Regions from separate parts of the Paenibacillus sp. Y916 genome, predicted to be linked through region 3. Evidence: predicted binding sites of a transcription regulator. Region 3 holds the regulator's gene; each other region holds the start of a gene.
The links. Region 3 encodes Rex, which represses fermentation and respiration genes when NADH is low (regulators of the CRP and FNR family bind a similar motif). Its sites were predicted from a motif close to TTGTGAAATATTTCACAA; they were not measured.
Positions count from the first base shown of each region.

Region 1: adhE (bifunctional acetaldehyde-CoA/alcohol dehydrogenase) is a predicted target of Rex. The motif match lies at 6,681-6,698, and genes of this name have one in related genera.
Region 2: nirB (nitrite reductase large subunit NirB) is a predicted target of Rex. The motif match lies at 6,837-6,854, and genes of this name have one in related genera.

Region 1 covers NZ_JBXCJA010000001.1:455,119-463,214, reverse strand. The annotation lists gene AC1TO9_RS02110 (stalk domain-containing protein) at 1-287, opposite strand, end outside; gene pflA (pyruvate formate-lyase-activating protein) at 679-1,419, opposite strand; gene pflB (formate C-acetyltransferase) at 1,467-3,728, opposite strand; gene adhE (bifunctional acetaldehyde-CoA/alcohol dehydrogenase) at 3,990-6,605, opposite strand; gene AC1TO9_RS02090 (Crp/Fnr family transcriptional regulator) at 6,924-7,640, shown strand; gene AC1TO9_RS02085 (formate/nitrite transporter family protein) at 7,741-8,096, opposite strand, start outside.
Region 2 covers NZ_JBXCJA010000001.1:444,859-452,954, forward strand. The annotation lists gene msrB (peptide-methionine (R)-S-oxide reductase MsrB) at 1-42, opposite strand, end outside; gene AC1TO9_RS02035 (TVP38/TMEM64 family protein) at 151-765, opposite strand; gene AC1TO9_RS02040 (hypothetical protein) at 873-1,190, shown strand; gene AC1TO9_RS02045 (AraC family transcriptional regulator) at 1,407-2,228, opposite strand; gene AC1TO9_RS02050 (sugar phosphate isomerase/epimerase family protein) at 2,388-3,155, shown strand; gene AC1TO9_RS02055 (Gfo/Idh/MocA family protein) at 3,148-4,230, shown strand; gene AC1TO9_RS02060 (sugar phosphate isomerase/epimerase family protein) at 4,286-5,254, shown strand; gene AC1TO9_RS02065 (winged helix-turn-helix transcriptional regulator) at 5,497-5,814, shown strand; gene ric (iron-sulfur cluster repair di-iron protein) at 5,978-6,697, shown strand; gene nirB (nitrite reductase large subunit NirB) at 6,919-8,096, shown strand, end outside.
Region 3 covers NZ_JBXCJA010000001.1:637,065-645,160, reverse strand. The annotation lists gene AC1TO9_RS03115 (cell wall elongation regulator TseB-like domain-containing protein) at 169-714, opposite strand; gene AC1TO9_RS03110 (amidohydrolase) at 756-2,063, opposite strand; gene AC1TO9_RS03105 (redox-sensing transcriptional repressor Rex) at 2,032-2,706, opposite strand; gene dinG (ATP-dependent DNA helicase DinG) at 2,741-5,602, opposite strand; gene AC1TO9_RS03095 (tetratricopeptide repeat protein) at 5,741-6,370, opposite strand; gene panD (aspartate 1-decarboxylase) at 6,536-6,919, opposite strand; gene panC (pantoate--beta-alanine ligase) at 6,912-7,808, opposite strand; gene panB (3-methyl-2-oxobutanoate hydroxymethyltransferase) at 7,805-8,096, opposite strand, start outside.

The sequences.
Region 1 (8,096 bases), 180 kb from region 3:
GTCATAGGGCGACCCGCTGTATATGTCTTGCCATCTTGAAACATTTCAGCACTGTTTATCATCATGATTAATTCATTTGAATGAACTGAAGCACTTTGTGTTTCATCTGTTTCGATTTCCGAGGAAATATTCGAAGGTGTAGCCTCATCGGTATCTGTTCCATATACCGCTTGAGTAACTGCTTCGCTTTGCTCTACTGGAGTGGTACTTTCTGCATTTACTGGACTAACTAACATAATTTGCGTTACTGTAAAAATTGCTAAAAAGGTAATCTTCTTGAAATTCATTAGTATGCTCCCCTATTCCCTATTTCTGACTAATTCTAATTCTTATCTCACATTAGTAATAGACGCAATCTAACACAAAAGGTTGCTAATAAGCAACAATGTAAATACAACTATTTAATGCCTCGCACATTCCAAACCTCTTCAAAAGATTATCTACCCTGCTGCACAAGTAGAAACGGCAATACCGTCCTTTTTCAAAGACGGCACCCGTTTCAGCGGAATTATAAGGAATAGAGTATCAAGAATCAATTTCATAATTACGCAACCCGATATAACTGCATCGGCGATTATGAAATTGATTCAAGTGAAACTTATACTTTCTTATATTTCAAGAAAAAGAGGATGCCCCTCAACCCTGTTTCATGGTTTCTGGGACACCCCCACTATTAAACTAATTTACGACATATAGTTGCTTACGACCTTCTTCAATAAGACGATAGGCACGCTGAACTTCTTCTTCCGTAGGAGAAGGAACACCCTGTAGTGGATATTCTTTACCCATGGCTTCCCACTTGTAGACACCCATCTGATGATACGGTAGAATCTCAAATTTCTCTACTCCATTTAGCGTTCCAATAAACTGACCTAGATGGAGAAGATCCTCTTCTTGCTCATGAATACCTGGAACATACACATGGCGTATCCACATCTTATGACCATGTTCTGATAACCACTGTGCCGTTTTGAGCGTCTTCTCATTACTTCTAGCAGTTAACTTGATATGTTTCTCATTATCCATGTGTTTGATATCTAACAGTACCAAATCAGTAACATCCAGTAAATCTTTAATTTTATCCGGATCATTAAATCCGTTACTATCTAAAGTCGTATGAAGATTCCAACGTCTCTTAACTTCCTTAAATAATTCAGCAACGAAACGGGATTGTAAGCTAGGCTCGCCTCCCGATACCGTAAGACCGCCTCCAGACGAACGATAGTAGCTGATATACGGCTCAATCTCTGATAAAGCTTCTTCAACAGTCATTTCTTTGCCCTCATTCATCCCCCATGTATCGGGGTTATGACAGTATTGACATTTCATCAGGCAACCCTGCATAAATAGGACAAAGCGGATACCTGGTCCGTCAACCGTCCCGAAGGTCTCCAGAGAGTGTACATGTCCTTTAATCATATGAAGTCACCCCTCCCGCATCCGCTGTCTTAAAAGTATATTACTAATTACATCGCACCGTGGAATGTGCGATTGATAACATCCAATTGTTGTTCACGAGATAATTTAATGAAGTTAACTGCATATCCTGAGACGCGAATCGTCAATTGCGGATATTCCTCTGGATGTTCCATCGCATCCATCAATTGTTCACGATTAAATACGTTGACATTAAGATGGTGCCCACCGCTGCCAAAGTAACCGTCCATCATTGCAACAAGATTGGATTTGCGTGTGTCTTCTTCTTTACCCAATGCTTTCGGTACGATAGAGAATGTGTTAGAAATACCATCCAAGCTATCTTCATATGGAAGCTTAGCAACAGAGCTTAGCGAAGCCAAAGCACCTTTCTTATCGCGTCCGTGCATAGGGTTAGCACCTGGTGCGAATGGTTCTCCTGCTTTACGTCCATCTGGTGTAGTACCTGTTTTCTTACCATAGACTACATTAGAAGTAATCGTCAAGACTGATTGTGTTGGCAACGCGTCACGGTAAGCTTTGTTCTGACGAATCATACCCATGAACGTCTCAACTAATTCAACAGCAATGTTATCTACATTATCGTCATTATTACCATAGCAAGGATATTCACCTTCAATGATAAAGTCAACAGCGATCCCTTGCTCATTACGAATTGGTTTGACTGTAGCAAATTTGATCGCACTAAGTGAATCCGCTGTAACAGATAGTCCCGCAATACCACAAGCCATTGTACGAAGAATATCACGATCATGCAGAGCCATTTCAATTCTTTCGTAAGCATATTTATCATGCATAAAGTGAATAACGTTTAGAGAGTTCATATATAGCTTAGCTAACCATTGCATCATAGGCTTGAAACGTTTCATCACTTCATCATAAGTGAGAACGTCGCCAGTAATTGCTGGGAATTCCGGTCCAACTTGCGCTCCAGATTTCTCATCTACACCGCCGTTGATTGCATACAACAAACATTTAGCAAGGTTGGCGCGAGCACCAAAGAATTGCATTTGTTTACCGATGCGCATTGCGGATACACAACAAGCAATACCGTAGTCATCGCCATAGATTGGACGCATAAGATCATCGTTCTCATATTGAATGGCACTCGTCTCAATAGATACTTTAGCACAATATTTCTTAAATGCTTCTGGAAGTTGTTCTGACCATAACACTGTTAAGTTAGGTTCAGGAGCTGCTCCTAAGTTGTACAATGTGTGCAGGAAGCGGAAACTGCTCTTCGTTACACGAGTCTGTCCATTGACAGACATTCCTCCGATGGATTCTGTGACCCATGTTGGATCTCCACTGAACAATTCATTATAGTCTGGTGTGCGAAGGAATTTAACGATACGCAACTTCATAACGAAATGATCGACCAATTCTTGTGCTAGTTCTTCCGTCAAAGTACCTTCTGCTATATCACGCTGTACATATATATCAAGGAATGAGGATACGCGTCCGAGGGACATCGCAGCACCATTTTGTTCTTTAATTGCAGCCAAGTATCCAAAATATACCCATTGGAATGCTTCTTTAGCTGTCTTAGCAGGTTCAGAAATATCAAACCCATGCATATCGGCCATCTTCTTCAATTCAGCAAGGGCACGAATTTGTTCTGAAAGCTCTTCACGTTGGCGAATAACAACTTCATCAATTACATCAACTTCTAATTCATTCAGTTCACGCTTCTTGTCTTGAACCAAGAAGTTAATACCATACAGTGCTACGCGACGATAATCACCAATGATCCGTCCACGGCCGTAAGCATCAGGAAGTCCTGTAATAATACCGGCTTTACGAGCCGCTCTCATGTCTGATGTATAAGCATCAAATACACCTTGGTTGTGAGTTTTACGGATATCAGTAAATGTTTTAATAATATCTTCGGAAAGTTTGAATCCATAAGCTTCACAAGCGTCAATCATCATGCGAATGCCGCCTTGCGGTTGAATAGAGCGTTTGAACGGAGCATCTGTTTGTACACCAACAATTTGCTCCTTATCTTTGTCTAAATAGCCTGGTTGGTGCGAGACAATCGTAGCCGCTGTATTGACATCAACATCTAATACACCACCGTTATCTCTCTCTTGCTTCGTTAAGTCCGATACAATTTTCCACAGTTCTGTTGTATTCTGCGTTGCTCCAACTAAGAAGGTTTCATCACCAGCATAAGGTGTAATGTTTTTGAATATAAAGTCATTCACATCGACCTTTCTAGACCATTTCCCCTCTTTGTAACTTCTCCAACCTGACTGTACCTTCTTCATTTCTTTTTCAATAACCGACATAATAATCCCTCCATCTATATATTTATATTTCTGTTAGAGATCATGAGTTTGAAGGTATCTCAGGTCTCTTGGATCCTAGAACGTAATTTTTTTCACAACCAATATAAGTAATATTATTCTAGAATCTTTATCTATCATTAGCTTACTTTAAATACTAGTAAATAACTGTGACAAACATCACTTTTGAGGTGATATTTGTCACGTTAAATTAAAACTTATTCAATTATACTTATTAGCTATTCTTTTGCTATTGATGCTGCTTTATTCGAATCTTCCGTAGAACGCATCTCTATACACATCTGCAAGTTCTGTAACTAATGGCATCTTAGGATTGGCTGTTGTACATTGGTCTTCAAAGGCACGATCTGCCAAGTATTCAACACCAGCTTCAAATTCCTTAGGATCGAACCCTAATTGTTGGAACGATTCCTCGATACCCAGCGTTTTGTTCATTTTACGAATAGCATTAATTAAGCTATTAATACCTTCTTCAGTCGTACGTGCAGGCAATCCGAGGATGCGTGCAATTTCAGCATAACGTTCGTCAGCTACAAAGTGTGAATATTTCGGGAATGCTGCGAACTTCGTTGGTTTCTTGGCATTGTAACGAATGACGTGTGGCAACAGGATTGCATTCGTACGACCGTGAGCTGTGTGGTATTTACCACCCCATTTATGCGCTAAGCTGTGGTTAATTCCTAAGAATGCATTGGCGAATGCCATCCCCGCAAGGGTTGATGCATTATGCATTTTCTCACGAGCCAGCTTATCACCTTCCAATGCCGACTTCTCAAGATATTGGAACACCAATTGGATCGCTTTAATCGCAAGCCCATCTGTGTAGTCGCTAGCCATAACGGATACATAAGCTTCGATGGCATGTGTTAATACGTCCATACCCGTATCAGCTACCGCTACCCGTGGTAACGAGTACACAAACTCTGGGTCAATAATGGCTACGTCTGGTGTTAATTCATAATCCGCAAGTGGATATTTAGTATTGCCTTGATTCTTATCTGTAATAACTGCGAATGAAGTCACTTCTGAACCCGTACCCGACGTTGTTGGTATAGCTACAAACTTAGCCTTTTGACCAAGACGTGGATATTTGTAAATCCGTTTGCGAATATCCATGAATTTTAGTTTCAAGCCATCGAAATCAGCTTCTGGATGTTCGTAGAATAACCACATTGCTTTGGCAGCATCCATAGGAGATCCACCACCGAGTGCAATAATACAGTCAGGTTGGAATCTATTCATCATTGCAGTACCACGATCTACTGTATCTGTCGATGGATCTGGCTCTACTTCAGAGAACACTTCAATAGCAACAGGCGTTTGACGTTGGCGAAGATAATGTTCAACCTTCTCAACATATCCCAGTTTCACCATCATAGGGTCTGTAATAATGGCTACACGAGTAATTTCAGGCATTTTAGCAAGGTATTGTGTTGCACCTTTTTCGAAATAAATCTTGTTAGGAACTTTGAACCATTGCATATTCACGGTACGACGTGCCACCCTCTTTATATTAATTAAGTTAGCTGCCCCTACGTTAGTAGAAACGGAGTTACGACCATAAGATCCACAACCAAGTGTTAATGATGGTAAATTGGTATTATAGAGGTCACCAATGGCACCGTGGGTCGAAGGAGAGTTCACAATAATCCGACCTGTTTGCAGACGATCCGAGAACTTCATGATAACTTCTTCATTATTCGAGTGAATAACAGATGAGTGACCCATACCACCAAATTCAACAACTTCAGCTGCGCGAGTAATACCTTGTTCGGCATTTTTCACTTTATAACAAGCTAACACAGGACTTAATTTCTCAGCAGACAATGGATACTTCGTACCGACACCCTCAATTTCTGCTACCAAGATCTTCGTTCCAGCTGGAACTTGAATACCAGACATTTCAGCAATCTTAACCGCAGATTGACCTACAATAACAGGATTCACTGCACATTTGTCTACGTTCATAGCGCCGACTGTCAACTTAGCAACTTCTTCTTTATTTAGGAAGTAACAGCCATTTGCGATCATCTTTTTCTTCACTTGATCGAATATAGGTTCTTCTATAATAACAGCTTGTTCAGACGCACAAATCATACCATTATCGAATGATTTCGAAAGAATCAAGTCTGTAACTGCTTGATCAATATCGGCACTTTTCTCGATGAAGCAAGGAACGTTACCAGGCCCTACACCAAGCGCTGGCTTACCACAGCTATATGCTGCCTTAACCATTGCAGAACCGCCTGTTGCTAGAATAAGAGCAACACCTGGGTGATTCATAAGGATATTTGTTTTATCCATCGTTGGCTCTTCAATCCATTGGATACAGTCGGCAGGTGCACCTTGTTTCACAGCTGCTTCAAGTAATATTCTTGCTGCTTCACTACTGCACTTTTGTGCGGATGGGTGGAAGCCGAATATAATTGGATTACGAGTCTTAATGGATATAAGCGCTTTAAACATCGTTGTCGCAGTTGGGTTCGTCACAGGAGTGATTCCCATTATTGTACCGACAGGCTCAGCGATTTTTTGGAAGCTGTCATATTGGTTATCTTCGATCACGCCTACTGTCTTATCATTCTTTATGCTGTTATAAATGTACTCTGTTGAGAACATATTCTTAATGATCTTATCTTCATAAATACCTCTGCCTGTTTCTTCCACTGCTAATTTGGCTAAGTACATATGTTGGTCTGAACCAGCGAGTGCCATTGCTTTAACAATTCCATCAATTTGTTCTTGATCCATCTTCATAAACGCTGCTTGTGCTTTATCTGCCTTGTCAATTAGAGATTGAATATATCCCTCTGCCGTCCCTTGTATCTTCTCTTGGATAACTTCATTTTTAACTGCCATTTCATCTCATCCTCCCAGTAAATATATGGTTATCTCTTTCTTGATTTCATCATATCATAGCTCTTTGAAAATTAGTAGTGAAATATTTCACAATCATATAATTATTTTTCATAGCGCTTACATTTCTATTATGTCCGTTTTTACCCATTTTGCAGACTTTATCAATATTTCTCCTTATTAACCTCACTTAAAAGTGAAATTTATCACAAAGTTTTATAATTCGCCACTATTAAGGGTATTTATTCCCCCACAAATGTGATTTTTAAGGGTATAATTAGTTTAAATTTAACAGAAAATTTAGGATAAGGGGTTAAGACTATGACTGCATATATCAATGTTATCGAAGCCCGTGGAAATACAAGCTGTTTTTCTGAATCCAATTTTAATCATCTACTAGTCGCTATGAAGGATCGCATTATTCCTGAGGGATCACATCTTTTTTGGGAGGGTGACTTGTCAGATAAACTTTATTACATCAAGCGTGGTCGGATTAAGTTGACCAAATCTACAGACGAAGGTAAAGAACTTATACTATATATGTATCAGACAGGAGATTTGGTAGGTCAAGCCGATCTATTCTTCAGCACCAAACATAGCTTTAATGCTGAAGTGCTCGAAGAAAGTGAAGTTGGTGTCATTGAACATAAAGATTTGGAAATGTTGATCTGTCAGCATTCTGAATTCTCTATTGATTTCATGAAATGGATGGGCATCCATCATCGTCTAACACAGACTAAATTTCGTGATTTGATGTTGTATGGTAAGCCAGGTGCCCTTTGCTCCACTTTAATTCGACTTGGTAACACGTATGGTGAGAAGCAAGGAAACAATATACTCATTAACAAAAAAGTGACCCATACCGATTTATCCAACATGATCGGCGCCACTCGTGAAAGTGTCAATCGGATGCTTAGCGATTTACGTAAAAAAGATGCTGTAGAATATGATGGCGGACTGATCGTTATTAAGAATCTTACTATGCTACAAGAGATCTGCCACTGTGAGCTTTGCCCGGCTGAAATTTGCCGGATATAGGAATACAATACGATTTCAAGGACGCCTAACGGCGTCCTTCTTCATGACAAAAAGACGACAAGCCAGTTCTCGATGGCTGTCGTCTTTTTGTAAAAAAACCTTATTTCTTTTTACTCCGTACAGGTGAAATAAACCAGTATGCCGTACCTACGAACAGACCTCCACCTACAATATTCCCTAATGTAACAGGGATCATATTATGCAACCAGCCCGCAATTGAAATAGTCTCTGGGTGATTGGGTAGTAAAGTCGCCAGACTGAGCAGCGTCATATTAGCGACACTATGCTCAAATCCACTCGCAATAAAGGCAAATAGGCACCACCAGATGAGTATTAATTTCGCAACTTCTTCTTTTGCACGCATTGCCATCCAGATCGCCAAGCATACTAACCAGTTACAAAGAATCCCCCTAAAGAACAATTCCATAACAGGCAGATTCATCTTTTTTGCGGTTG
Region 2 (8,096 bases), 190 kb from region 3:
AAAAGTAGCCTTCTCATGTGTAATTGATTGCAAATTGCTCACGATTTCACTCCGTTTCTTTGACTGTGAATAATTTAAGTCACTTCTATTATAATTCAATTAGTAGTTAGAACCAAGGAGGAAGAGAATTTCGTTGTTCATCGAACTGATTCAGACTTCTGCCCTACGAGAAATTCTTCTATATACAATAAGAACCAAGATGATCAATAGCAGGTAAATCGACAGCACGATGAAGGAGGTAAAGGGATGACTCATGAGATTCCCTCCTAAATAGGCGTAAAGAATGATGCCCGGAATTTTCCCGAGACCTGAGGCAAGGGTGTAGGTCCACAAAGAAATAGATGCGACACCGGCGAAGATATTCACACCCATCTGTGGCAAAATAGGCAATAGACGAGCGATGGTGATCGCTAAAAAGGGATGAGTCTCGGTTAATGTCGTAAACGAATGAACAGATCGTTGCTTGCTTAGATAGCGCCTCCCTTGTTCACGAAAGGCATACCTGACGATCCCATACACAACAATTCCGGCGAGCATGGTTCCCAACCAAGCAATGAGCGATGCAAATACCGTTCCGTAAGCATATCCCAGAGTAGCAATGACTACTTTATACGGGAGAATGGGGAAGATGGCTAACAGAGTAGCGATTAGAATCAAGACGGTTAGAGAGTTATTATCGTTGAACCAGCTCCAAATATTCGATTTGTATATAAAGGCTACTCCCAATATGAGTACATAGAGTAACAGCGGCAGCAACTTTTTCATGAGAGATGATCCTTTCGTTAACATGGATTTTCGATATTATATCAAACTTTGCTATAATGTAGAAAAGTACAAAGGCTAAAAATTGGGTAGGGAAGAGGTTGAAACGAATGGACGAGGAATACAACAGATCGATGAAATTATCCTTAGAAGAACAGGTTAAGAAGAATTATCGCGAAGATGAGGATATGATGATACTGGTCTTTGCTCAGTGGTGCATTAATAATAATCTAGATCCATTGGAATTATATAATGAAGCCTATCCACATCAAGTTCATAATGAACAATTAATAAAAGTGATGGAGTTGACGGTATCTAAAGAAGAGGCAGGCGACATTCCAGATGAAACAGTGCTAGGGATGCTGTCGCTTTTTGGAAATGATGATCTTGGCTTTGTTGTTACCGAAGCGATCTCAAAAAGGGTTTAAGGGGTTGTGGTATACCTGAAACTAAAAAAGGCATACCACTTTTTAAAAATATAAGAAAGTATAAGTTTCACTTGAATCAATTTCATAATCGCTGATGCAGTCAAATCGGGTTGCGTAATTATGAAATTGATTCTTGATACTCTATCCCTTATATTTCCGATGAAACGGATGCCGTCTTTGAAAAAGGACGGCATTGCCGTTTCTACTTGATAACCGTTATTTCAGTTGTTCGCGATTAGCGGTACGAAATTGTCTGGGAGACATTCCAAATCTTGCTTTGAACACACGATGGAAATATGTGTAATTCGCAAATCCGCAAGTCTCTGCGACATTTTCAAGAGACTGAGGGCTGAATATAATGCGTTCTTTTGCCATATCGAGTTTTACGTCGAGCGTGTATTGCATAATGCTGGTATCGAATGTTTGTTTAAATAAGTGGACAGCTCGAGAGATGCTAATTCCTACATAAGCAGCGACATCTTCTAGTTTAAACATATATGAAGCATTTTCCTCAATATAATGTTTGATCTGATATGCTAAATGGGTCTTTGGGGTAGTGTTGGGCTGTTCTTTAAGCAAACGATCCACTTCTAAGCATAGAATTCTCATATAGTATCCTGAAATCTCAGGAAATGGATTTACGATGCGGCGTTGTTCGAGTGCAATTTGTCGGAATAAGCTTAAGAAGCTCTCATGGAGAGGGAAATTCATACGAGTAGGTCGAGTTTCGGATTTCCACCATCGGTCTATCCATTCTCCTCCGAAGAAAACATGGTAATCAGCACTGTCAATCATCAATTCACCGAGTGAATTGATTTCGTGATCCACTTTTAACTCATAGGGTTCACCTGGTGAATAAAGTAATAAATCACCTGTCTCAATCATGCCCAATTTACCGTCATATCGCGCACGACAACGTCCATCTGTTTGGAAACGCATTAAGTATGTTTTTACGCCATCTAATTGCGAGGTATAGTAGGGTTTTGTATGGAAGGAATATCCTGCTACATGCACTTGACAAGAATCTTCGAGAGTCATTATGAAGTCTCCTTTCAGATGAATAGAAAATTATGACCAGATTGTTCATGTTTCAATCATATTATTCATTTTAAAATAAAGCAATTCATATTACTATGTAATTAGATAGTACAAATGAAGTTTAGATACAATACTATTTAATACAGGAGTGGATCAGTCATGCTGAACGTGGGATTACAACTCTATACCGTTCGCGACCAAATGGAACAAGATTTTGAAGGTACGCTAAAAAAAATAGCTGAACTTGGTTACAAAGGTGTAGAATTTCATACTTTCTTTGGACGTAGCAGTTCTGAAGTTAAAAGGTTGCTGGACGAGAATGGTCTTGTAGCTATTGGAACACATACACAATACGCAAGTATGCTGGATGATTTGGATTCGATTATTACGTATAATAAAGAAATTGGTAATAAGTACATTATCGTTCCTTATTTATCTGAAGAAGAACGCCAATGGGATGATGTATTCGCAAAACTTAAGATTATTGGTGAGAAGTGTAAAGAACAAGATATGGTTCTTCTGTATCATAATCATGATTTCGAATTCACGGAGTCTTATGGTGAGAAGACTGTATTTGATGCAATGTATGAAGCAGTGCCAGCAACTTTGCTTCAAGTTGAAATGGATACATGCTGGGTGCACTTTGCAGGATTTGATGCTGTAGAGTATATTCATAAATATGCGGATAGATTACCGCTTGTCCACTGGAAAGATGTAAAGAGACAAGAGGATGGCTCTCCACTAACCGTTGAATTTGGACAAGGTGAAGTCAATCTAGCTGCCATTGCTGAAGCTGCTGATCAAGTAGGAGCAGAATGGATTATAGTAGAACAAGATTTCTGTCTGAATCCACCTCTCGAGTGTATTGCTACAAGTATGAATTGGATAAAACACAACATGAAAGATGGAGGAATCTTACATGTCTAAAACATTGAAGATTGGAATTATCGGTTGTGGAGGAATTGCTACAGGTAAACATTTACCGAGTCTTGCGAAACAATCCAATGCAGAATTGGTAGCTTTTTGTGACATCGTTCAAGAACGTGCAGACAAAGCGGCAGAGAAATACGGTGTTGAGGGTGCCAAAGTGTATACTGATTTCCGTGAGTTACTTAAGGATGAAAGTATCGATGTTATTCACGTATGTACACCGAACGATTCTCATGCTGAGATCACGGTTGAATCTCTTGAATCTGGCAAACATGTTATGTGTGAAAAGCCAATGGCCAAAACAGCCGCACAAGCAAGAGAAATGCTAGAAGCTGCAAAGCGTACAGGTAAAAAGCTTACGATTGGATATCAGAATAGATTCCGTGATGATAGTCAACATTTGAAGCAATTGTGTGAGAATGGTGAGCTAGGTGAAGTATACTATGGTAAGGCATTGGCAACTCGCCGTCGTGCTGTTCCAACTTGGGGTGTATTCCTTGATGAAGAGAAGCAAGGTGGGGGTCCGCTTATCGATATCGGTACGCATGCACTTGATTTGACATTATGGTTGATGGATAATTACAAACCGAAAAGTGTTATGGGATCGACTTTCCACAAGCTTGGACATCGTGAGAATGCAGCGAATGCTTTTGGACCATGGGATCCTAAAGAATTCAAAGTAGAAGATTCTGCCTTCGGTTTCATTACGATGGAGAATGGAGCTACTATCGTACTTGAATCCAGCTGGGCTCTGAATGTACGTGATTTCAGCGAAGCGAAGACGATACTTGCGGGTACTGAAGGCGGAGCAGATATGAAGGATGGTCTGACTATTAATGGTGAGAACTTAAGTCGTCTATATGAGACAAAAGTAGATTTGGGCGCTGGTGGCGTTGCGTTCTACTCTGGAGAAACGGAATCTGATTCAGATCGTGAAGCAAGATTATGGTTGCAAGCGGTTATTGATGATACAGAACCTGTCGTTACACCTGAACAAGCACTGGTCGTAACTGAAATTTTAGAAGCGATCTATGAATCTGCTAAGACAGGTAAAGCTGTATATTTTGAATAAATTCTAAAAAGTCTATACTATTAGGAAGTATGAATGAGAATAAGGGGGAGTAACAATGAAATTAGGAGTATTTATGGTGTTGTTCGGTGGTCGTAAGTTAGAGGATGCGTTAGACTATGTAGCTTCAAAAGGTCTGAAGGCTGTTGAAATTGGAACGGGTGGAAATCCAGGGAAGACACATTGTAACCCAGCGGATCTTCTGAACAATGAGACAGAACTTAAGAATTTCAAAAGAGCAGTAGAATCACGTGGACTTACGATCAGTGCGCTTAGCTGTCATGGTAATCCGCTTCATCCACAGAAGCATCTAGCGAAGGCGGATCACGATGATTTCGTGAATTCGGTTCTACTTGCTGAGAAGCTTGAAATACCTGTAGTGAATACTTTCTCTGGATGCCCTGGTGACCACGAGGATGCTAAATATCCGAACTGGCCGGTTGCGCCTTGGCCGAATGATTTTCAAGAGATATTGAAATGGCAATGGGAGAATAAGGTTATTCCTTATTGGACTGAACAAGCTAAATTTGCTAAAGATCATCATGTAAAGATCGGACTTGAGCTTCATGGAGGATTCTCCGTGCATACACCAGCTACTCTTCTTCGTCTGCGTGAAGCAGCGGGTGAGACGATTGGTGCTAACCTAGATCCAAGTCATATGTGGTGGCAAGGTATTGATCCAGTACAGGCTATACACATTCTAGGTCGTGAAGGAGCGATTCATCATTTCCATGCGAAGGATACGGTGATTGATCCAATTAATGTGAATAAACATGGTCTTACGGATATGCAATCCTATGAGAAAATGCTTGATCGTGCTTGGCAGTTCCGTAGCGTAGGTTATGGTCATGACATCAAAACATGGGCTGATATCATGAGCGCGTTGCGTTTAGTTGGTTATGATTATGTCGTAAGTATTGAACATGAAGATGGTCTGATGTCCGTTGAGGAAGGCTTCTCTAAGGCAGTTCAGAATCTTCAACAAGTTCTCATTGAAGAGCCGCTTGGCGATATGTGGTGGGTATAGAAATACTTTGTACTCTGAGAGTAAATGGAGAACGGCTACCGAAAGGTAGTCGTTTTTTATATAAGAACTAGAGAAATAAAGTTGAAAATAGACGGAGTATACTGTGAAAATTTCAATTGAATGTTTTAAAAAAATGATGAATGTGGTAAAATGAAATATACTTACTAAACGAAAGCTTTCTGATGATATGATTAAGTTATTTACCAGATATTAAAGTATATTTACAAAGAGGTGAAGGGGTCATGGAGATTGATCATATACAGATGTGTCCGCGATTTGAAACGGCTTTCTCTTTTTTGGGCAAGCGTTGGAATGGGTTAATCATTCAGGGACTGATGAGTGGACCGAAGAGATTTAAAGATATTTCTAATTTAATTCCTTCCATGAGTGATAAAATGTTATCAGAACGGATGAAGGACTTGGAATTAGAAGGAATACTTATTCGTCATGTGTATCCGGAAACGCCGGTGCGTATTGAGTATGAATTAACGGATAAAGGCAGAGGATTAAAGCCTGTTATGGATCAGATCCAATCTTGGGCAGAGAGTTGGATCGATTAAGCGAAACGAAAAATCGAGTAGAAGTATCGACTTTGAAACCTCATTCATTAATTGAAATGAGGTTTTTTTTAATTTCCCTCGTGATTACAATCACAACCCTGCTGTCCTCCTAGGTATAGCCTGAATAGGTAAGACTTGAATAGATACCTAGGAGGAATGAATCATGTCGGTTGAAGCTCTTGTTTTCAGCGCTGATCATATCGTAAGTGATATTGTTATAAAGTTTCCAAAGGCTAGTGATTATTTCCGCGCTCATAAAATTGACTTCTGTTGTGGTGGTAAGCGCCCACTTATGGATGCCGTTCAGGAAAGAGGTCTGGACATTGATCAAGTAGTAGAGGAGTTAAATCAATTAGTTGCTAAGCACCCAGGTCTAGACGGTGATAAGGATGGTATGAAGAATTTCGTAGAAATGGACTCTCCATCATTGATTGATTACATTGTAAGAAAACATCATGATTACTTGCGTGAAGAACTTCCTGAAATAAATAAGAATGTTACGAGAGTTAACCGAGTTCATGGCAATCATGATCTACATTTGGAACAATTATACGTTCTGTATACAAGATTAAAAGATGAGTTGCTTGAGCATACAGCGGATGAAGAAGAACGATTCTTCCCACGAATGGTTGCTCTAGAACAACAATTTGAAGAGTCTACAAGTAAAGAACTTCAAGATTCAATTGCGCAATTAGAAGATGAGCATGACCAAGCTGGCGATATTTTAAAAGAGATCAGGGAAATCACGAATGACTTCACACCTCCAGCTCACGCGTGTACTACATATCGTATCACGTATGAAAGACTAGCAGAGCTAGAGCGTATGACATTTGAACATGTGCATTTGGAGAACAATATTTTATTTCCACGTTTTCAAGCTTAATGGATAGTGAAAAAGGATAGAGATTGAGAATCCAAATCTATCCTTTTTCGCTGTTTCTGTTGATGTCAATGAAATTGACGTTAAAAATAGATGGATATAGTTTAAAATGTGAACATATATGTGATAATATTCACATTATATGTGAATCAAATCACAATCTATATTTATTAAGATGTTAAACTTATATTATAAGGTAAGGAACAGAAGGAGGGTTTCCAAACATGCAACAAAAGAAAAAAGACAAACTATTGGTGATTGGGAATGGAATGGCAGGCATAAGTACAGTTGAACAAATATTAAAACTTAGTGATTCATTTGATATTACGGTATTTGGTAGTGAACCACATCCTAACTATAACCGAATCATGCTGTCCTACGTACTGGAAGGTAGCAAGACGGTCGATGATATTGTATTGAATGATTGGAACTGGTATTCAGATAATCAAATTACACTGCACACGACAACGACGGTGACACATATTGATCCGACAAATAAGCTAGTGACTACGGACAATGGTATGACGGAGACGTATGATAAGATCATCATCGCGACAGGATCGAATCCTTTTATATTACCGATTCCTGGGAGTGATAAAGATGGCGTTATCGGTTTCAGAGATATTAATGACTGTAACCAAATGATGGATGCTGCTCAGAAGTATAAGAAGGCCGCTGTCATCGGTGGCGGGCTTTTAGGTCTAGAGGCGGCAAAAGGGCTAGTGAATCTAGGGATGGATGTAACGGTTGTCCATTTAATGGAAGATATTATGGAGCGCCAATTAGATCGTAGTGCCTCTTCAATGTTGCAGGCAGAATTGGAACGTCAAGGGATAAAATTTGCTATGGGCAAACAAACCTCAGAGCTAATTGGAGAAGAACGAGTAAGTGGATTGCGTTTCAGTGATGGAAGTATTTTGGATGCTGATCTTGTTGTGATGGCGGTAGGTATTAAACCGAACATAGCGCTTGCCACAGCTAGTGATATGGAAGTAGGACGAGGTATTGTTGTAGATGACTACATGCGTACTTCATTAGAAGATGTGTATTCCGTCGGTGAGTGTACGGAACATCGGGGAGTGTGTTACGGACTCGTAGCGCCTTTATTTGAACAAGGGCATGTATTGGCTAAGCATATATGTGGAGTTGCCACATCTCCTTATGAAGGTTCTATTGTCGCGACGAAGCTTAAAATATCTGGTGTCGATGTGTTCTCTGCAGGTGAGTTTGTTGAAGGACCTGAACATACCGTGATTTCTACTAAAGATGAGTGGAAAAGAACCTATAAGAAAATTCTTCTGCGTGACAATGTCATTGTCGGAGCTGTGCTGTTCGGTGATGTAACAGAGTCTGCAAATTTACAAAAATTGATTAAGCAACAATCTGAAATGACGGATGATAT
Region 3 (8,096 bases):
TCCTTTTACAGGTATTCCTCGCACTCAGCACTCACCAATCAGCAATCAACCCCATCAGGGCCCATCCGAGCTTACCCGACCTCACACACAAACAAACAACAAAACCAGTTGGGTCATCCTCAAAGGATGACTCAACTGGTTTATTGATGTAGCGTAATTTAACGTGATCTAACGGTTCGGTAATGTAAATTGTTCGCCTATTTGCATACCATCACTGAATCGATAGAAGCGATAATTATAATGGTCTTGTTCTTTGTAGAACAGTTGCCAGGCAGCTGTTCCATTGAAAAGACCTAGTTGCAAATGTTTTTTCTTTATATTCGAAAGTTCCTTTTCGATAAGTGTCATCATTTGGGTTTTGGATAACCCATCCTTCAATAGTTCACTTTGAATCGCTTTCGGGGTATCATTCACTTCGTACTCACTCGTTAATGGGACCCAGACAATCATATTCTGATCGTCCTGATCTTTACCTTCAATGACCCAGACTACATTGTTCCAGACCGATTTGGAGGTACGAGTAACTTGAGTTAATTCACTATGCTCCTTCGCTGCAGCAATAGCCACAGCTTCCTGACTCCATTGATCCTGCATAATGTATATGTAATAGCGATAGAGTCCGAATAGCAACACGATGATGACAGCGACACTTAGCCAAATGATCTTCTTCTTGTCCATATACTTGTTCTTGTTCTTGTTCTTATTCTTCTTCAACCTGAACTTCCTCTCTTCAGGAATAAGGAGTAACTAATACCTTAACGGTTAAGTAAGCCCTCGAAAGCAGATTGCGCTTCATGGTGTATACGCTCTTCGTCTAGAGTAAGACAAGCACCATTCTTCACAACTTGCTTACCATCAACCCATACATGCTCTACATCTTTGGCACTCGCAGAATAGATCGAGTGTGAGATGAAATCCGTGTGGGGTAAGAAATGAGCCTGATCCGTATTTAGTGCAATGAAATCTGCCTTCATACCCGGAGCCAATCTTCCTACCGTATCTAGAAACAATGACTTTGCCCCATAAATAGTACCCATCCGCAGCGCCTCAGCAGCCGGAATAGCTGTTGGATCCCCAGATATCCCTTTGTGAATGAGGGCAGCCAGTCGCATCTCTTCGAACATATCCAGATTGTTATTACTTGCTGGACCATCTGTTCCAAGCGATACAGGTACTCCTGCCTTCAATAGGTCTGTTACACGCGCAATACCACTCGCAAGCTTCAAGTTACTTCCTGGGTTATGTGATACGCCAACTTGATGAGTTGCTAGAATCTCAATCTCTTCGTCATTCAAATGTACACCGTGCGCAACAATCGAAGGACGTGTAAACATGCCGAGTTTCTCCAAATGTTGAACAGGACGTAGACCATAGTCTGCTACGTTCTGTGCTACTTCACTTAGCGTCTCCGACATATGTGTATGCATCGGCAGATCGAGATCATGTGCAGCCTGTACAAACTTCTCGAAGTAATCTGGCGGGCATGTATAAGGAGCATGTGGCGACATCATCGTCGTAATTCTACCCTCTGCTTGTCCGTGCCAAGTTTTTGCAAAAGAGATCGCTTCCTGAAGCTTATGTTGTTGGACTTCCGCAGAACATAATCCAATAACACCTCTAGTTAGGACGCCGCGAATTCCAGATTCCTGAACTACTTTAGCTACCTGATCCATGTGATCATACATATCTAGAAAAGTCGTTGTACCACCCTTAAGCATTTCTAACACAGATAAGGAAGCTCCCCAGTAGACATCTTCAGGGGTGAATTTCTCTTCCATTGGCCACATTTTCTCCTGTAACCATACTTGTAGCGCAAGATCATCGCCATAGCCTCTAAGCAATGACATAGCAGCATGTCCATGTGTGTTGACAAGACCTGGTAAGAACAACAAATGGCTACCATCCACCTCTGGAATATCTTCATCAACTACCGGCTTGTCTTCACCAATATACGTGATCAAATCATCCTCTATGAGCATATACCCCTTCAATACAGGTTGTTCATTGTTCAGAACAGCGAACGTACCATTCTTAATGATCCACTTCTGAATTTTGTTGTTCATTTTCGTCTGAATCTCCCTTTCCATTAACCAAATAATAAGCAAGGCTAAGCATATCCGTAGTGAAATCAGCTGCATGAATACGAACATCCGCCGGGGCCTTTAATATCGTTGGAGCGAAATTCAATATAGCTCCAATTCCTGCTTCAATCAATTTATCGGCAACATCCTGAGCTTCTTGCTCAGGAACGGTAATGATTCCAATGCGAATATTATGCTTCTTAATTGTATCGAAAAGTTCATCCATAGGTTGAACTTCTATTGTATTAATACGCGTTCCAATCTTCGTTGGATATGCATCAAATACGGCGACAATCTTTAAATTCTCTTTCAAGTAAGCATTATAATTGGATAAAGCGTGGCCTAGATTACCGGCACCTACTAGAACAACATTGATCTGTTGATCCAAATTAAGAATATGTCGTATTTTTTCAATTAAATAAGCTACGTCATACCCAATGCCTTTTCTACCAAAATCGCCAAAATAAGCAAGATCCTTACGAATTTGCGCAGGATTCAAGTCTAGCTTTTGACCTAATTCCTGTGAAGAGACTGTAGCTACTTCCCGTCTTTGAAGTTCTGTCAGATAACGCAAATAAATAGGTAATCTGCGTACAACAGCTTCTGAAATTTTATCAGATTTCATATTTGCTCCTCCTAATGAATAGCTAATACATTGATCAAGGACGGTGTCCGTCTTGTAACCATTCCGAAATTCTTGGAACCATTTGATCCGTTGACATATGCTCCATCTTAGGACCAGGTAGTGAATATAGGAAGTACTTCCCATAATAAGATTCAATCACCCGTGTATCATATACAATAACGATTCCTCGGTCACTCGCCGTACGCACTAATCGTCCAAATCCTTGTTTGAAACGAATAACTGCTTGAGGTACTGAAAGCTTCATGAAAGGATTTTTCTTTTGTTGCTGTAAAAGTTCACTCTTCGCCTCTACAAGTGGATGATTAGGAGGCTGAAAAGGAAGTCGAACAATAGCTAAGCAAGTCAGTGCTTCTCCTGGAATATCTACCCCTTCCCAGAAGCTGTTTGTTCCTAGAAGTACCGAGGCACTACTATCCTGGAAACGGCGGATCAACTTACTTCGGCTTCCATTATCCACACCTTGTCCTAGTACCGCAATATCCGTAGAGGAGAGTGCTTTACTTAAAGGCTCATACACTTGCCGAAGCATACGGTATGAAGTGAATAATACTAACATTCGACCTTGTGTAACGATAGCTGTTTCAGCCAGTGATTTAACAAGTGTTTCGACGAAGAGCGCGTCGCCTATACTTCCCTTCACACTTGGGAAATCACGCGGGATAATCAGCAATGCCTGATCACGATAGCGAAAAGGAGACGGCAATTGCACAGTTACCAGTCGATCTTGATCCGAAGCTTCCTGAAGCCCCAAGTTTTCAGTCATATACTGAAAGGATTTGTCGATTGACAACGTAGCTGAAGTTAGAATAATACTTTTCTTTTTATCAAAGAATACTTCCTTTAGCTGCTGACTTACATCTACAGGAACCGCATACATCTGTAGGGATTTACTCCGATAGTGACCGTTAGCCTCCATCCAGTATACATTTCCTGCATCGTTAAGTGATACAAAGAAATGTAAGCCTTCACGCTGGGAAGCTAAATCTTTCACAAGGCCACTGATGTCCGTGAGCAAACTTTCAAAATTAAAATCCTCTAGATTTTCTCTGATTTCATTGATCATTTTATCCGAACTACGAATCACTTCGCCCAGCGTTACATAGATCTGATTCTCTATCTCTTGCAGCACTTCCCAATCCTTCGGTTTCTTCGCAGGCTGCAAACGTAGGACGAACTGCCCCGTATCCCCTGGAGCAGCATCACTTCGTTCAGGAAGCAGAGCAAATAACATATCGCTTAGTCTATCCCAATGTTCCTTCACATCAACTAAATCACTACTCATACGATCAGTCAATAGTGCCCAGTCGGCGGCCTTCTCATCGCTTGAAGATTGTAGCTGTTGTCGTAGAACAGGAAATTGACCGTTTCGGTTATCTTTGTAAAGTCGTGATAACGTGTGGATCACATTGAAATACCTTATATGAAGGCCTAGGTGTTTACCAGCGACTTCTTCTAAATGATGCGCCTCATCTATAACTAAATATTCGTAAGCAGGCAATAGCTGATGTCCTGCCTTTACATCTGAGAATAGCTTCGAATGATTGGTAATCACAACGTCCGCTACACCCGCTTCATGTTTAGCACGATGATAATAGCATTTACGAAACCATGGACAAGCGCGTCCCAAGCAAGAATCCGTGTCACTAGACACCGTCTCCCAGAAGTCCCCACCACGGGCTCCTAGATTCAGTTCCTCATCATCACCTGTCTCAGTCTGCGTTAACCATACCATCATTTGCGCAGCTAAGATCAAATCCTCTTTAGGATTCGTAAAGTCTCTTCTATTTATTTTATGTTCAAATTTTCTCAAACACAAATAATGTTGTCTCCCCTTGAAAATTGCCGCTTTAAATGGGAAAGGAACAACTTGAGTCAATAGTGGTATATCTCGCTCTCGCAACTGCTCCTGGAGGTTGATCGTATGCGTGCTTACCATAACTTTCTGTTCGCGCTTTACACTCTGATAAATAGCAGGTATTAAGTACCCTAGAGATTTCCCTGTTCCTGTTCCCGCTTCAATAAGGAGATGCTTCTCTTGCTCTAGTGCATTCATAACCTCAGTGAACATCATACTTTGAGATTCGCGGGCTTCATACTGTGGCATAATTGAGCGGAGTCGTTCCTCAATCTGCTCAAGATACTGTGGAAATTCAATGTTCTTCAGAGGGTTATCATCTGCATCATCTCGTGGTGTTGATATGTCCGTCCAATCCTCAACTGCCAAAGCCAATTGACGATAAAATGTATGACTTTCCAGATCCTGTGCAGGCTCCTTCTCTTTCTCCCTACATAACGCGTCGAAATACCAGGCTAAATCACTGTCCTCATCTGTAAATAGCTCACTAAGGCGCTGTAAAGTGATTAGTGGAAGACTGACCAATTCATCCAAACATTTCAACAGTACATGTGCAGTAGCCAGTGCGTCACTATCCGCTTGATGGGGCCGGTCATGCTGAATACCGAATTGCAAGGATACAAGCCCTAATTGATAAGTCGTTAATGACGGAAAGCATATTTTCAGAAAATCGATAGTGTCAAGCAGTCTTCCCGCGTATGGCAAATAACCACATCGATCAAGTGAGTTTTGCAAGAAATTGAAATCGAATGCGATATTATGACCTACCAGAACAACGTCATCTAATAAGGGAACTAACTCCATCATCATTTCTTCTAAGGAAGGAGCATTCTCAACGTCACTATTGGATATTCCAGTTAATTTACTAATAAAAGGAGGAATGGGGATACCCGGATTAACGAAAGATCCGTATACGCGGGATATCGATTGATCTTCCTCAATAATGGCAAGTCCCACTTGAATGATCTCATCACCGGGTTGGTTACCCGTAGTTTCAAAATCCAGTACAGCAAATTTCATGTTCTATTATTCCCTTTCAATCCAGTCTCTTTTACAGCATAACAGAAGTTCTCATTTTATTCATTATATGTGGTGCAAAAAAAAGACGACGCCTCGTAGCTCACGCTTTGCAGGCATCGCCTTATTATCGTCTTCCCGTTAGTTCAATGATATGAGTTGACTTCCATATTGGAGTTGGCCACAATTGTCGCTGCACACTCTTAAATTCACGATTGGATCGGCTAGTGTAGGATCATTTTGCAATGCCAATCTGAAGTACTCCTGTGCTTTCACCGTGTCTGAATGTTTAAACTGTATACAACCAATTGCGTTATAGATCATTGCTTTTAGCCTCTTATGTTCAGTTATGGGGAGGATCCATTGGAATTGCTTGAGCGCTTCCGTCGTCTCATCTAAGTGAAGATGCGCCATCGCTATATACGTTCTTGCAAGCAAACTGTCGGGAACATCCGATATAATTACGGAAAATTGCTGTATAGATTGACGATACATCATTAATTGGAAGTAACCTTGGCCTCTCACAAAAGACTCTGTCTCCATTTCAGGTGTAGTACCTAAAGGAAAAATGGGCGGTAACAACGTATATTCCCGAAAGATACCCATCTTGTCTTCAAAGGAAAGCCATTCCTCAATAATCCCATCACTCATCGCTTTAAGCATGTTCCATCTTTGGATCATAAGCTGCTTCTGCGTTTCTTGCGCTGTTGGATAACGCTTGACAATCTCCTCTAACATGTCGTTCATTTCAGCGAATACATGTTGAAACATAATCTGCATCCCACCTTTAACAATCATGATATTAGTGCGATCTAACTGATTAGTTCGTGTTCAACAAAGATGAATTTTTGAACATCCTCTAATATCATTTTTTGTAGATGAGACGCTTTTCATGCGCTGATACCATACATTGCATCTTATGTCGATTAAGCCTTGTTACATAATCGTTCCATGAACTTCTTTATCCATCAACTGAACAGGTTTATTGTTCGCATCGACAAAAACAACAGTAGGTTTGTGAGAACTTAATTCTTCCTGAGACATGATGGCATATGAAATAATAATCACTGTATCTCCTGGAGAAACTAACCGTGCCGCTGCTCCATTTAGACAAATAACGCCACTACCCCGTGAACCAGGAATAACATACGTTTCTAGACGAGCGCCATTATTGTTATTTACAATTTGAACTTTTTCATTCTCAAGTAAATCTGCCGCTTCCATCAAATTCTCATCTATCGTAATACTGCCTACATAATTTAAATTCGCTTCCGTTACTGTTGCTCGATGGATCTTGGACTTCATCATATGTCTAAACAAGAGAACCAGCCTCCTTTGGTATGAACAATATATTATCAATCAATCGGGTTGTACCGAACTTCACAGCTACAGCCATCATCACTTGATCACGAACGTCTGAAATCAATTCGTCATCTTGTAAAGGAATCAATTCAGGAAAAGTCAGCACTTGAACATAATCTATCACAGCCAGCGGAGAGGCAACAATCATCGATGTAAGCTTCTCGCGGATCTGAGAGGTCGTTACGGGCTTCCTACAATCGAACTCCCCCTTCACCTCATGAAGAGAACGAGAAAGCACCAATGCCTGTTTACGCTCCTCTGGACTTAGGTACACATTCCTTGAACTGAGTGCAAGTCCATCTTTCTCGCGGACAATAGGACACGGTACGATTTCCACATCCATGTTCAGATCCCGAACCATTTGCTGAAGTACAGCGATTTGCTGTGCGTCTTTCATCCCGAAAAATGCGAGATCAGGCTGGACAATATTCATCAGTTTACTTACAACTGTCGTCACACCGTCGAAATGTCCTGGACGCGATGCTCCACACAGTAACTCCGTTAGCTCAGATACGATAATCTTCGTCTTCGTTGGTCGAGGATACATTTCATCCACCGTAGGGATAAATACAATATCTACACCTTGGCGTTCCGCCAAAGCTAAATCTCGCTCTTCATTTCGAGGATATGTCTCATAATCTTCCCCAGGTCCAAATTGAATTGGATTCACAAAAATACTTACAACGACCACATCACTCATCTCACGAGCACGGGTCATTAGGCTAGCATGTCCATCATGAAGATAACCCATCGTTGGAACTAATCCAACTCTGCTGTCCCCCATGTGATCCACTTTATATTGCTTAAGCGCTTGTCTTAATTCATTAATACTTCTGATCACTTTCATGACTTATCTCCCTTTGTCGTCCCATTTCCATAAAGGGAATCCAATACATGATCATCCGCCAAGAATACATGCTCGGAAGACGGGAAGGAACGTTCCTTTACTTCTTTCACATAATTCCCTAACCCTTCACGAATTAAAGATCCTATATCTCCATAAGTTTTGACAAATCGTTTATTCATGTAGGGAGATGCATATTGGAAAACATCATGAAACACCAGTACTTGTCCATCACAATAACGGCCCGCTCCAATTCCAATCGTCGGAATGGTTAATTCCTTTGAAATAGCT